2 regions of the Rhizobium sp. 05L419 genome follow, and region 2 is predicted to be linked to the other one. Evidence: predicted binding sites of a transcription regulator. Region 2 holds the regulator's gene; the other holds the start of a gene.
The links. The regulator LexA, encoded in region 2, represses DNA repair genes until DNA is damaged. The targets are predictions, from matches to a motif close to TGTTCNNNNTGTGTTCNG.
Positions count from the first base shown of each region.

Region 1: the regulator LexA is predicted to act here: its motif matches at 4,809-4,826, upstream of AC1DMK_RS19115 (ATP-dependent helicase).

Region 1 covers NZ_JBFTOF010000015.1:85,669-93,072, forward strand. The annotation lists gene AC1DMK_RS19095 (DUF4118 domain-containing protein) at 1-963, shown strand, start outside; gene AC1DMK_RS19100 (response regulator transcription factor) at 960-1,661, shown strand; gene pepT (peptidase T) at 1,736-2,968, shown strand; gene AC1DMK_RS19110 (ABC-F family ATP-binding cassette domain-containing protein) at 3,033-4,655, opposite strand; gene AC1DMK_RS19115 (ATP-dependent helicase) at 4,873-6,936, shown strand; gene AC1DMK_RS19120 (anti-sigma factor family protein) at 7,107-7,404, opposite strand, start outside.
Region 2 covers NZ_JBFTOF010000001.1:158,766-166,169, forward strand. The annotation lists gene AC1DMK_RS00820 (pyruvate dehydrogenase complex E1 component subunit beta) at 1-198, opposite strand, end outside; gene pdhA (pyruvate dehydrogenase (acetyl-transferring) E1 component subunit alpha) at 214-1,260, opposite strand; gene AC1DMK_RS00830 (FtsB family cell division protein) at 1,407-1,727, opposite strand; gene eno (phosphopyruvate hydratase) at 1,866-3,140, opposite strand; gene kdsA (3-deoxy-8-phosphooctulonate synthase) at 3,282-4,127, opposite strand; gene AC1DMK_RS00845 (VOC family protein) at 4,124-5,005, opposite strand; gene lexA (transcriptional repressor LexA) at 5,208-5,930, shown strand; gene AC1DMK_RS00855 (ComEC/Rec2 family competence protein) at 6,090-6,227, opposite strand; gene gltA (citrate synthase) at 7,348-7,404, shown strand, end outside.

The DNA of each region.
Region 1 (7,404 bases), on a different contig from region 2:
GCCTGGGAACACAATCATCCGGCGGGTCGGGGCGCAGATACCCTGCCCGGCGCCAAGCGCCTTTATGTGCCGCTGCGCACCGGCCGGACGGCGGTCGGCGTCATCGGCCTCGACGGCGACCGCCGCGATGGTCCACTGCTGACGCCCGAGCAGCAGCGCCTGCTCGACGCACTGGCCGATCAAGCCGCCCTTGCCATCGAACGCATCCAGCTCGTTGCCGCCATGGACCAGGCAACGCTTGCGGCCGAAGCCGATCGGCTTCGTTCCGCCTTGCTGACCTCGATCTCGCACGACTTGAAGACGCCGCTTGCTGCAGTCCTCGGCGCATCCACGACGCTGCGCGATTACTTCGCCCCGATGTCGGAAGAGGACCGTAAGGACCTGCTCTCGACCATCGTGGACGAATCGGAGCGCCTCAATCGCTTCATTGCCAACCTCCTCGACATGACGAGGATCGAGTCTGGCGCGATGGAACCGAATTATGCGCTGCACGATATCGGCGACGTCGTCGGCAGCGCCTTGCGGCGGGGCGCGAAGATCCTCGGCGGGCATGCGGTCAACGTACGGATCCCCGAGGATCTGCCTGTTGTGCGCGTCGATCCGGTCCTCTTCGAGCAGGTGTTCTTCAACCTGCTCGACAACGCCGCGAAGTATGCCCCGGAGGGCTCCACGATCGACATCACCGGGTGGACCGGGACCGACGCCATCGTCGTGCAGGTCGCCGACGCGGGGCCAGGCATTCCGCCAGGCGACCTCGATCGCATCTTCGACACATTCTATCGGGTGCGCAAAGGCGACCAGGTTCGCGCCGGCACCGGCCTCGGCCTCTCCATCTGCCGCGGCTTCATCGAGGCGATGGGCGGGACGATCACAGCGGGCAACCGGACGGATCGCGCGGGAGCCGTCTTCACCATACGCCTGCCCAAACCCAACGATGTTCTCAAGCTGGATGAGCTCAAATGACCGGTTCGCCCGTTAAGATCCTCGTCGTCGACGACGAGCCGCCGATCCGCAAACTGCTCCGCGTCGGCTTGACCGCGCAGGGATATGAAGTGCATGAGGCCGCCGACGCCGCGGCCGCCCGCCGTACCACGCAGGAAGCCTCGCCCGACCTCATCGTGCTCGATCTCGGCCTGCCGGATCAACCCGGCCATGACCTCCTTAGGGAATGGCGTGAGCAGGGGCTTGCGACGCCCGTCGTCATCCTATCGAGCCGCACCGACGAAGCCGGCATCGTCAAGGCACTCGAAACCGGCGCCGACGACTACGTGACCAAGCCGTTCGGCATGAACGAACTCGGCGCCCGCATTCGCGTGGCGTTGCGCCACCGCCTGCAGCAGCAGGGCGAAAGTGCCGTCTTCCGCACGGGGGGCCTGTCGATCGACCTCGTCAAGCGCATCGTCAAGGTCGACGATCACGAGATCAAGCTGTCGCCGAAGGAGTACGACATCCTGCGGGTGCTGGCACAGCATTCCGGTAAGGTATTGACGCACCAGTTCATGCTCAAGCAGATCTGGGGACCGGCGGCCGACGTGCAGTATCTGCGCGTCTATGTGCGCCAACTCCGCCAGAAAATCGAAGCGAGCCCCGATCAGCCCCAGTACATCACCACCGAGGCCGGCGTCGGCTATCGGCTCAGGGAAGCCGACCTGACCACGTAAGCGACGAAAATGCTTCACGCAGAGGCGGAGGAAGGCTACAGCGGTTGGTTGACGCACAAGAACTGGACGGGCCCATGACCGACACTGTTACCGATCGTTTCCTTCGCTATGTCGTTATCGACACGCAGTCGGACGCAAAGTCACCGACACAACCCTCGACCGACAAGCAGAAGAATCTTGGCCGTGTGCTGGTCGAGGAACTGCTGGCGATCGGCCTTTCGGATGCGCATCTCGACGAGCATGGCTACATCTATGCGACCATTCCATCCAACGTCGACAAGCCGGTGCCGGTCATCTGCTTCTGCTCGCACATGGATACGGCACCTGACTTCAGCGGGACGGACGTCAAGCCGCAGATCGTGCGGAACTACGGCGGCGGCGACATCCAGCTTGCCGGCGATCCGCAACAAATCATCCGCGTCGTCGATCATCCCGCGCTCGAGGATCAGATCGGCAACGACCTCGTCACTACGGATGGCACGACGCTGCTCGGCGCCGACGACAAGGCCGGCATTGCCGAGATCATGACGGCAGCGCAGTTCCTTGTTGCCAATCCCGAGATCAAGCATGGGACGATCAAGATCCTGTTCACGCCGGATGAGGAAATCGGCCGCGGGGTCGACAAGGTCGATCTGGCCAAGCTCGGCGCGCAGTTCGCCTACACCATGGACGGCTCAACGGCCGGCCACATAGAGGACGAGACATTCTCGGCGGATGGCGTGGAGATTAATATCCAGGGCGTCGCCATCCATCCGGGCTTTGCCATCGGCAAGATGGAGAACGCCATCAAGATAGCCGGCGGGATAATCGACCGGCTGCCGAGGGATGTCGCTCCGGAGACGACATCGGGCACGGAAGGCTTCGTGCATCCGACCGGCGTGACCGGTTCGATGGAAAAGGCAGCCATCGGCCTGATCGTCCGCGACTTCAGCGATGATGGCCTCGCTACCAAGGAAGCCATGCTCGAGGCGATCGTGAAGGAGGTCATGGCTGGCTATCCCGGCTCGACCTACACCTTCGACGTGACGCAGCAGTATCGGAACATGAAGGTGGTGCTCGACCGCCATCCGGAGATTGTCGACCACGCCGTGGAGGCCATACGGCGCGCCGGCATGGAGCCGGTGCGCGGCAGCATCCGCGGCGGCACCGACGGGTCGCGGCTGTCGTTCATGGGCCTGCCCTGCCCCAATATCTTCGCTGGCGGCCACGCCTTCCACTCGCCGCTCGAATGGGTCAGCCGGCAGGACATGGAAAAAGCAGTAAAGACGATCGTCGAGCTGGCCAGGGTCTGGGAAGAGCGCGCCTGAGCGCGCGCCTTTCCGCGAGGTTTGCCGGGTCTCGCGGCCCGGCAAACATCCGTAGCGTCAACACTCAGCCGCGCAGGCCGGGCGCTTCCTGGCCGGTGCGTTCCACGTATTCGGTGTAGCCGCCGCCATATTGCTGGATGCCATCCGGCGTCAGTTCCAGGACGCGGTTCGACAGGGCCGCCAGGAAATGGCGGTCGTGCGAGACGAAGAGCATGGTGCCTTCGTACTGCGACAGCGCCTTGATCAGCATTTCCTTCGTGTCGAGATCCAGATGGTTGGTCGGCTCGTCGAGCACCAGCAGGTTGGGCGGGTCGAAGAGCATCTTGGCCATGACCAGCCGCGCCTTCTCGCCGCCCGACAGCACGCGGCACCTCTTTTCCACGTCGTCGCCGGAAAAGCCGAAGCAGCCTGCCAGTGCGCGCAAGGGCGCCTGACCGGCCTGCGGGAAGGAATCCTCCAGCCACTCTAGCACCGTGCGTTCGCCATCGAGGAGATCCATCGCGTGCTGGGCGAAGTAGCCCATCTTGACGCTGGCGCCTAGGGCGACGCTACCCTGATCGGGCTCCGCAGAGCCTGCCACCAGCTTCAGCAGGGTCGACTTGCCGGCGCCATTGATGCCCATGATGCACCAGCGCTCCTTGCGGCGGACCATGAAGTCCAGGCCTTCGTAGATGGTCCGGCTGCCGTATTTCTTGTGCACGTTCTTCAGGTTGATCACGTCTTCGCCGGAACGAGGTGCCGGAAGGAAGTCGAACGCGACGGTCTGACGGCGCTTGGGCGGCTCGACGCGGTCGATCTTCTCCAGCTTTTTCACACGGCTCTGCACCTGTGACGCGTGCGAGGCGCGCGCCTTGAAGCGCTCGATGAACTTGATTTCCTTGGCGAGCATCGCCTGCTGGCGCTCGAACTGCGCCTGCTGCTGCTTCTCGTTTTGAGCCCGCTGCTGCTCATAGAAGCCATAGTCGCCGGAGTAGCTGTTTAGCGAACCGCCGTCGATCTCGATGATCTTGCTGACGATGCGGTTCATGAATTCGCGGTCGTGCGAGGTCATCAACAGCGCGCCGTCATAGGTCTTCAGGAATTCTTCCAGCCAGATGAGGCTTTCGAGATCCAGATGGTTGCTCGGTTCGTCGAGCAGCATGACATCGGGGCGCATGAGGAGAATGCGGCCCAGCGCCACGCGCATCTTCCAGCCGCCCGAAAGCGCGCCGACGTCGCCGTCCATCATCTCCTGGGTGAAGCTCAAGCCGGCCAGCACTTCGCGCGCCCGGCCCTCCAGCGCGTAGCCGTCCAGCTCCTCGTAGCGGGCCTGGACTTCGCCGTAGCGCTCGATGATCCGGTCCATTTCGTCCAGTTTGTCAGGGTCGACCATCTCCGCCTCGAGCTCGCGCAGCTCGGCAGCCACGACACTCACGGGGCCTGCGCCCTCCATGACTTCGGCAACGGCGCTGCGGCCTTCCATCTCGCCGACGTCCTGATTGAAGTAGCCGATCGTGACGCCTTTTTCGCCGGAGACCTGGCCCTCGTCGGGCTGCTCCTGACCGGTGATCATGCGGAAGAGTGTCGTCTTGCCGGCGCCGTTCGGACCGACAAGGCCGATCTTCTCGCCCTTGTTGAGCGCTGCCGAGGCCTCGATGAAGAGGATACGGTGGCTGTTCTGCTTGCTGATATTTTCTATACGGATCATATGCGGATGAGGTCCAAAACACGTTTTCGGCGCCCTTATGCCATGCAACGCAGGGCCTGTCGCCCGTTTTCCGCACTGCACCAAACGAATGCCGCCGCGACTTTCCCGTCGCTGCAGTCCCGCGGGCCTTCCAAAGAATCGCCAGCACTGGTACGTTCCACGTTTGTTCCGAGTCGCCGTTTGCGCGGCGATCTCGATGCGAAAGGCTGAAGAACTGATGCAGGCCGCGGCCTATCTTGAAAAACTGAACGAGCAGCAACGTTTGGCCGTTGTACACGGTGTGGGCAAAGAAGACTCTGGCGGACCGCTGCTGATCATTGCGGGCGCGGGATCGGGCAAGACCAATACGCTGGCGCACCGGGTCGCGCATCTGATCGTCAACGGCGCCGATCCGCGCCGCATCCTGCTCATGACGTTTTCGCGCCGTGCCGCCTCGGAAATGTCGCGCCGCGTCGAGCGCATCTGCAAGCAGGTGCTCGGCGCCCAGTCGGCCGTGATGACCGATGCGCTGAGCTGGGCCGGTACTTTCCATGGCATTGGCGCGCGCCTCCTCAGGATCTATGCCGAGCAGATCGGGTTGAACGTGGATTTCACCATCCATGATCGCGAGGATGGCGCCGACCTGATGAACATCGTCCGGCACGAGCTTGGCTTCTCCAAGACCGAGAGCCGATTTCCGACCAAGGGCACCTGCCTTTCGATATATTCGCGCACGGTGAATTCCGAAACGCCGCTGAACGAGGTCTTGAAGACCTGGTATCCCTGGGTTTCCAGCTGGGAACCGCAGTTGAGGGAGCTGTTTGCAGCCTATGTCGAGGCCAAGCAGGCGCAGAACGTTCTCGACTACGACGACCTGCTTTTGTACTGGGCGCAGATGGTTGGCGATGCCGAGCTTGCAGACGACATTGGCCAGCGTTTCGACCATATCATGGTGGATGAATATCAGGATACCAACAGGCTGCAATCGTCGGTCCTGATCGCGCTGAAGCCCAGCGGACGCGGACTGACTGTCGTTGGCGACGACGCGCAATCGATCTATTCGTTCCGTGCAGCGACCATCCGCAACATCCTCGATTTTCCCAAGACCTTTTCGCCGCCGGCCGACATCATCACACTCGACCGGAACTACCGTTCGACGACAACGATCCTGGCGGCGGCCAACGGGGTCATCGACCTGGCGCGCGAACGCTTCACCAAGAACCTGTGGACGGACAGGCAATCGGCCGAGCGGCCGAAGCTTCTGACCGTGAAGGACGAGAACGATCAGGCGGGATACATCGTCGAGCAGGTTCTCGCCAATCGCGAGGTCGGCATGACGCTGAAGCAGCAGGCAGTGCTCTTCCGCACGTCGAGCCACAGCGGCCCGCTTGAGGTGGAGCTGACACGGCGGAATATTCCTTTCGTCAAGTTCGGCGGGCTGAAATTCCTGGACTCGGCGCATGTGAAGGACATGCTGGCGGTCCTTCGCTTCGCGCAGAACCCGCGCGATCGGGTGTCGGGCTTCAGACTGCTGCAGATGCTGCCGGGGATCGGACCGCAGACTGCGGGCAAGATCCTCGATACGATCGCTGCCGATCCCGAGCCGCTGATGGCGCTCGCGGAGATTCCGCCGCCGGCGAAGACAGGCGAGAGCTGGCCCGCGCTGGTCCAACTGCTGGAAGGGCTGCGCAAGTCGGGTGGGCAGTGGCCGGAGGAAATCGCGCTGGCTCGGGAATGGTACGAGCCGCATCTCGACCGTATCCACGAGGATGCGGACACCCGCAAGGCCGACCTGCTGCAGCTCGAGCAGGTTGCGTCCGGCTACGCCAACCGCGAACGCTTCCTCACGGAACTGACGCTGGACCCGCCGGATGCGACGAGCGATCAGGCGGGTGTGCCGCTTCTCGATGAAGACTATCTCATTCTCTCGACCATCCACTCCGCCAAGGGGCAGGAATGGCGGGCCGTCTTCATGCTCAACGTCGTGGACGGCTGCATCCCCTCCGACCTCGCAGTTGGAACGACCCACGAGATCGAGGAGGAACGCCGCCTTCTCTACGTCGGCATGACGAGGGCAAAGGACAGCCTCACGTTGATCACCCCGCAACGCTTCTTCACCAGCGGCCAGCACGGCCAGGGTGACCGGCACGTCTATGCCTCGCGCACCCGGTTCATCCCCGTGACGCTGCTGCAATATTTCGAGACTGCCGCCTGGCCGATCGTCAGCGCGTCGGCGTCCGAGCGAAGCACCAAGCAGATCCGTGTTGATGTCGGCGCGCGCATGCGCACCATGTGGCGATGACGGTGTGCACTCGTTTGATGGGCCTGACGGCTGATGCCGCACCGTGCGGCGCCCTTACTCTCCCCGCGGGGAGAGGGGGAGCAAGGCTGTTGGCATCGCCACACATCCCTTCTCCTTTCGGGGAGACGGTGCCCGAAGGGCGGATGAGGGGCTGCGTGCCACCTCACCGGTCAAACCGCCAATCGCGCCCTGACATCCTCGACAATCGCCTGCATCCGGTCGAGCGGCGCGTGGCCGATCAGCATGAAAGCGTGCGATGGGTTCGACCAGTAGACAACGTTCATGCCCTTGCGGCCCTCGACCTCAGGCGGCTTTGCGCCGTCGTCGGAGCGAACGATGCAGAGCGCCATCGGGCCGCTTTCCGGATCGAGATAGGCGATCTGGGCCAGCGGCTTGTCGTCGTATTGCAACAACAGGGCCCGCTTGAAATCGACACCCGGCAGGGTGATCGTTTCCGGCGCAAGCGAA
Region 2 (7,404 bases):
TTCGGTACCAGCTGGAACCAAAAGCTTGCCGATGACGCCTTCGTCGACGGCTTCGACTTCCATGGTCGCCTTGTCGGTTTCGATCTCGGCAATGACGTCGCCGGAGGTGACCTTGTCACCTTCCTGCTTGAGCCATTTGGACAGTGTGCCTTCTTCCATCGTCGGAGAGAGGGCGGGCATGAGAATATCGATTGGCATGGGTCAACCCTCCCCTTAAAGCAGAATGTCGGTGTAAAGCTCGGACGCATCCGGCTCAGGAGCGGACTGGGCGAAATCGGCGCTGTCGGCAACTATATCGCGGACGTCCTTGTCGATCGCCTTCAGATCGTCCTCAGATGCCCAGCCCTTCTCGATGAGGCGCGCCTTCACCTGCTCGATCGGATCGGATTCCGAGCGCATCTTCTGCACTTCATCCTTGGAACGATACTTCGCCGGGTCGGACATGGAGTGGCCGCGATAGCGATAGGTCAGCATTTCGAGAATGATTGGGCCCTTGCCGGCGCGGCAATGTTCCAGCGCCTCGTCGGCCGCCGCCTTTACGGCGCGAACATCCATGCCGTCGACCTGAATGCCGGGAATACCGAAGCCCGAGCCGCGTAGCGAGTAGTTCGACTGAGCCGTGGCGCGCGCTGTCGACGTACCCATGGCGTAGCGGTTGTTCTCGACGATGTAGATGATCGGCAGCTTCCAGAGAGCAGCCATGTTGAAGCTCTCGTAAACCTGGCCCTGGTTGGCGGCACCGTCGCCAAAATATGCAATCGAAACGCTGTCGTTACCGCGGTAGCGATTGGCGAAAGCCAGACCCGTGCCGAGAGACACCTGGGCACCAACGATACCGTGACCGCCGTAGAAATGCTTCTCCTTGGAGAACATGTGCATCGAGCCGCCCTTGCCTCGGGAATAGCCGCTGATGCGTCCGGTAAGTTCCGCCATGACGCCACGGGCGCTCATGCCGGTGGCCAGCATATGACCATGGTCACGATAGGCCGTAATGACCTGATCGCCTTCCTTTTGGGCCATCTGCATGCCAACGACGACAGCTTCCTGGCCAATGTAGAGATGACAGAAACCGCCGATGAAGCCCATGCCGTAAAGCTGACCCGCCTTCTCCTCGAAGCGGCGGATGAGAAGCATCTCGCGATAGGCCTTCAGCTCCTCATCGCGATCGAAGTCGGCAATGGCACCTCCGTTCGATTCTTTGCGTGCAGGTTTCGCGCTGGTTTTGCGGCTGGAAACGGTCGCGTTTTTTCGCGGCGCCATTCAACCCTCCCTATGGGTTTATCGGTTCTTAGGTGGCGCGTACCATAGGGAAGAAATTTCGCCACAGCAATGCCATAAATGCATGGCTCATATTCTGCGTTAAATTATTGATAAATCTACACTTATTTCAATTAACCTGTATTTGGTTAATTCGAATAATGATTGAATATGACGACCTCGTCGGCACGCGAGAAATTCAGCTGCAGACGCGCTTTCTCGTCCAGCATATCTTTGTCCATCGAACCATCACTCAACAGCGCGACCTGATTTTCAAGATGCTCGCGCTTGCCCTTCAGAACCGCCAGCTCCCTCTCCCGCGCGACACGTTGGCGCTCGAACACTTCGGTTGCGCGCAGGCCGTAATCGCCATGGATGCAATGGTAGCCGAAATAGGAAAGAAAGGCGACCGCCATGGCCGGAACGACGAACCGGCCGATCTTTTTCTTCTTATGGTGCTTTGTCCACATACACGCATTCTCGAAACGCATTACCTTTGCGAGTGAGACTACCGATGAGAGATTAACCGTCCGTTGACTATGAACGTCGCACAACAAAAAACCCGCGCCGGACGGGCGCGGGTTCCAAATGTTTGAAATCAGACGGAATTAACCGCGGATGATCGAACGGCCGGCGTAGCGAGCCTGCGGGCCGAGCCCCTCTTCGATGCGGATCAGCTGGTTGTACTTTGCGAGGCGGTCCGAGCGCGACAGCGAGCCGGTCTTGATCTGACCGCAGTTGGTGGCAACCGCGAGATCGGCGATCGTCGAGTCTTCGGTTTCGCCCGAACGGTGCGACATGACGGCGGTGTAGGCTGCCTTGTGCGCGGTATTGACGGCGTCCAGCGTTTCCGTCAGCGAGCCGATCTGGTTGACCTTGACGAGAATCGAGTTGGCAACGCCCATGCGGATGCCGTCGCGCAGGCGCGCGGAGTTGGTGACGAAAAGATCGTCGCCGACCAGTTGAACCTTCTTGCCGGCCAGATCGGTCAGGGCCTTCCAGCCGTCCCAGTCGTCTTCCGCCATGCCATCCTCGATCGAGATGATCGGGTACTTGGCTGCGAGTTCTGCCAGGTATTCGGCCATGGCGCCCGGCTCAAGCGTCCGGCCTTCGCCTTCGAGAACGTACTTGCCGTCCTTGAAGAATTCGGTCGATGCGCAGTCGAGGCCAAGCGAGATGTCGTCGCCCGGCTTGTAGCCGGCCTTCTCGATCGACTTCATGATGAAATCGAGCGCCTCAGGCGCGCTCTTCAGGCCCGGTGCGAAGCCGCCTTCGTCGCCGACATTGGTGTTGTGGCCCTGCGCCGACAATTCCTTCTTGAGGACGTGGAAGACTTCCGAACCCATGCGGACCGCTTCGCGGATCGAATCGGCGCCGACTGGCAGGATCATGAACTCCTGGAAGTCGATCGGGTTGTCGGCATGCGCGCCGCCGTTGATGATGTTCATCATCGGGACCGGCAGCAGGTGCGCGCTGGCGCCGCCAACGTAGCGGTAGAGCGGCAGGCCGGAGGCTTCGGCTGCAGCCTTTGCGACGGCGAGCGAAACGCCGAGGATGGCGTTTGCGCCGAGGCGGGACTTGTTCGGCGTACCGTCCAGCTCGATCATCAGATTGTCGATCTGGATCTGGTTTTCGGCATCGATGCCGCCGATTGCGTCGAAGATTTCCGTGTTGACGGCCTCGACGGCCTTTTCGACACCCTTGCCGAGATAGCGCTTTCCGCCGTCGCGAACTTCGACGGCTTCGTGCGCGCCTGTCGAAGCGCCCGACGGAACCGCCGCTCGGCCCATGCTGCCATCTTCAAGATAGACGTCGACTTCGACGGTGGGGTTGCCACGGCTGTCGAGAATCTCGCGGGCGATAATATCGGTAATTGCGGTCATCGGCTCTTCCTGCTCGAGGGTGGATAAATCGTTTGAAATTCGTCTTAGTCGAAGACGCGCAAATTACAATCGCGGTTTGCGCGTCCTCAATGACGATCGTCGTGCGTGCCCTATTACACGATCATGTCAGTCTTTTGAACGTCAGTTCTTGGCGATCGCATCGAAGGCCAGCAGCTTTTCGAGAAGGCGCGGCATATCCTTGAGAAAGACCATGTTCGGACCGTCCGACGGCGCGTTGTCGGGATCTTCATGCGTCTCGACGAACACACCTGCAACGCCGACGGCAACGGCCGCGCGTGCCAGCGTTTCGACGAATTCGCGCTGGCCGCCGCTGGAGCCTCCCTGTCCGCCAGGCTGCTGGACCGAATGGGTCGCATCGAAAACCACAGGCGCGCCCATGGCCGCCATGATCGGCAGCGAACGCATATCGGAAACCAGCGTGTTGTAGCCGAAGGAGGCGCCGCGCTCGCATAGCAGAATGTTCGGATTGCCGGTCGAATTCAGCTTGTTGAGAACGTTCTTCATATCCCAGGGCGCCAGAAACTGCCCCTTCTTGACGTTGATCGCGCGGCCGGTCCTGGCGGCAGCGACCAAAAGATCCGTCTGGCGGCTGAGGAAAGCCGGTATCTGCAGAATATCTACAACGGTCGACACTTCGGCGCACTGCTCTTCCGTGTGGATGTCGGTCAGAACGGGAAAGCCGTATTCCTTCTTGAGATCGGCGAAGACTTCAAGCGCCGTCTGCAAGCCGATGCCGCGTTGTGCTGAAAGCGAGGTGCGGTTTGCCTTGTCGAAGGAGGACTTGTAGACCAGTCCGATGCCGAGCTTGTCGCAGAGTTCCTTGAGTACGCCGGCGACCATGAACGCATGATCGCGGCTCTCCATCTGACAGGGGCCGGCGATCAGGGACAGTTTGCCGCTATTCGAAAATACAACCGCGCCGGCACCCTCGCCAACTGCGACTTCGGAGTTTGTCTGGCTCATCACTTCTCCTCGAAGGCAAAGAGCGCGCCCTGCCCGGACGCTGCCTTTACCAGAATTCGATTGTTCTTGCGCGTGTAGGTGATCCCGTTAGCAGCCAAATGCGCTTCTGTCACGGCGAGATCGCCGACCTTGAACACGATGGCAACGCCGCGCAGGCCGCGATCGGTGCCGGGCGCGGCGAGATCGAAATAGGCATTCAGTCCATCCGGCGAAAGAATGCTGATGCGAACATTGGGCGTGGCAAGGCTAATGCCAAACGCTTCGTCCCGGACCAACGGCGCCGAAGAGGAAAAGCGCAGGAACAGGCCGAACGCCTTCGGGTCCGGCGCGGCGAGCACGATCTCGGCGATCCCGGTCACGCCGTTGGTATGCGTTTCCAGCGTCTTTCGGTCTGGAGGAAGTGCATTGATCCGCTGGCAGGTGAAGAGAAAGAAATCGGGTGCACGAAGGTCCGCGGCGAAGGCGAGCCTAAAAGCCGCGGTCGTCTCGGATCCATCGGGCATCTTCATCGGACGTTCAAACTGCAGCATCTCGCCGCCGCTTATCCTGTCGGCATGGAAACGGGCGTGGTCGCGATCGGCATCCGTCGTTGCCAGGACGACTGCCGAGAGGCCGTTCTCGCCGCACCGGAAGCGGAAGGCGCGATCGCGCGCTGTAAAGACGTTGCCCTTCTTGATCGACGCCTCATACGCATCCGCACTCGCGATTGCGAGCGGCTCGAGATATGTTTTGTCGGCGAAGAAGATGCAGGCGTTTTCTGTACCAAACGGGTGGCGCGCATCGGCCGCCACGGTGAAACCGAGCTTGCCAAGGCGTTCGCGCGCCAGGCCGACATTGGCGACAGGCAGGACAACATGGTCCAGCGGACGGGCTTCACTCATGGCAAATCCTCTTCCGAAATTCGCGAATGATGTGCGCTGGCTTGCACGACAATGCAAGAGGCCTCAGCGGCATACGTCGAATGAAGTGTAAAAACGCGACAAATCGGAGCCAAGTTTTACGAAAATTTAGGTACTTGCGGAACACATATGGAACATATAGTGTCTGTTCTGGCTTTGTTTCACGACTCTGGGGTTGACTTCGATGCTCACACGCAAGCAACAGGAACTTCTTTTATTCATTCACGAGCGAATGAAGGAGTCCGGTGTCCCCCCTTCCTTCGATGAAATGAAGGATGCGCTGAACCTTGCGTCGAAATCGGGCATCCACCGGCTGATTACGGCGCTCGAAGAGCGGGGGTTCATTCGCCGACTGCCCAATCGAGCCCGCGCACTCGAAGTCATCAAGCTCCCGGAAGCGTACAATCCGAGCCTTCAACCGCGACGTGGGTTCTCGCCGAGCGTCATCGAGGGCAGCCTCGGAAAGCCGCAGATGGTCGCGCCCGCCGCACCGAAGCCGGCTCCCAGTGCCGATAACGGCAATTCGGCCTCCGTGCCTGTCATGGGACGCATCGCAGCAGGTGTTCCGATTTCAGCCATCCAGAACAATACCCATGACATCGTGGTTCCAGCCGACATGCTTGGTTCGGGCGAACACTATGCGCTGGAGGTCAAGGGCGACTCCATGATCGATGCCGGTATCTTCGACGGCGACACTGTCATCATCCGCAACGGCAGCACAGCAAATCCGGGTGATATCGTCGTCGCGCTTGTCGATGACGAGGAGGCGACACTGAAGCGCTTTCGGCGCAAGGGTGCCTCGATCGCGCTCGAAGCCGCGAACCCCGCCTATGAAACGCGCATCTTCGGGCCTGACCGCGTCAAGGTGCAGGGCAAGCTTGTCGGCCTCATCCGCCGCTATCACTGATTGCCATCATGATGAAAGCGCGCTCGGCGGAGACGGCAAAGCCCGAAATGAGCCAATAGGCCGCAACGCCAGAAGCGCACCTGATGCTGCGATCTACTTTGCCGGATAGGCCTGCGCGAAGGCTGGGAAGAGCCCGGACGGCGACCGCAGCCCGACAAATCAGATGCCGGCCGAGAGCGCCATGTTCAGACCGGAAATCTCAACGATATGGGCGAGTGCGGACTGGCGTTGCGCCTCGGTCGTTTCCGGAGAGATGGCGCGTCGTTCATCTGTTACCAGCGATGCCGCAAAAGACACCTCTATCGCCCGGCAGGATTGATCGGATACGATCGCCGATGCCGCTCCTTAGCCGGTAGAGCCACTCCATTGCCTCATTCTGCGTAGAGAGAAACCATTGACGCCCTCCCCGTCGAAGTGGGCGGAGAAGGCAAGTCGTTCAGGCCTGGAAGTGCAGGCCCCGCCGGCGGCATCAGCCGGACGCGCCTTGTAAGCCAGGCACCGACTTCCAGCGGCGCGCAGCCGTGCGCGACCAGGGACACGTGCGTCGGCGCACGCCTCACCCTCGAAGCATTTGTCTCGGTCACGCCCACGATGTAGCGCCATCGGCCCTTGTCGTTCCCTTCCCGACGCTCGACGCGCCCAGTCAGCGTGGTCGTCACGACGGAATCCAGGATCACCGTTCCCGCGCGCCGGGTTTCCAGATGGGCTGCCGGCGACGATCACGCACAGCAAGCCGGCCAGAGCGGCTCGCCGGACGATCATGCGCCGGATCCCGGCCGCCAGCATGACCAAGAGCAGAACGACGAACCGTGCCGCGAGCCGCGTCGAAGCAACGTCGGAATCGAACTTGAACCACGCGACCGCGCCTGCTCCCAGAAAGACCGGCGAGATCAGGGGAGTACCGTCCGTGATCGAGTTCCTCGCCCAGCGCGAGGCTGCGCCCGGCGGCGTCATATCTGCGAGTGGCGCGTTCGGTTCTTGCCGTCCAGCGAGAAGCGGATTGCGTCTGCGCGGGCCGTATCCTTATGGCACGGCCGTCCTCGTCAGGAAGAGCGCAGAAATTTTGCGGGCGCGCCGCCTCCGACGCTGCCGACCCCGCTTCGATCGTTTTCGACTCCGGCATGCGTCCGCACCCGCAAGCCACCCTTACCCGCAACCAGAATGCAGGCTTCCGACGCTTCAGGTAACAATAATCGATTGAATTCCGAAGAGAAATCGGAACGCGGAAAAGACAAGGATAATCATCGGCTTCCGCTATGCGCGGCGGGCATCGCTGCGCTGCTTAAAAGTTGATACTGCGATGCACAAAATGGCGTCGAGAGAACTTGGCATTAACCGCGCGATCATATAGCTATCGCAGACGACGCTTAACCCTATGGCGCTTTTATGGCGCCACCCGCCAGTTTGGAGGATCACAATGACGGATCGAAGCGCAACACTGAAACTTGGTGACAAGTCGGTCGACCTCGCCGTG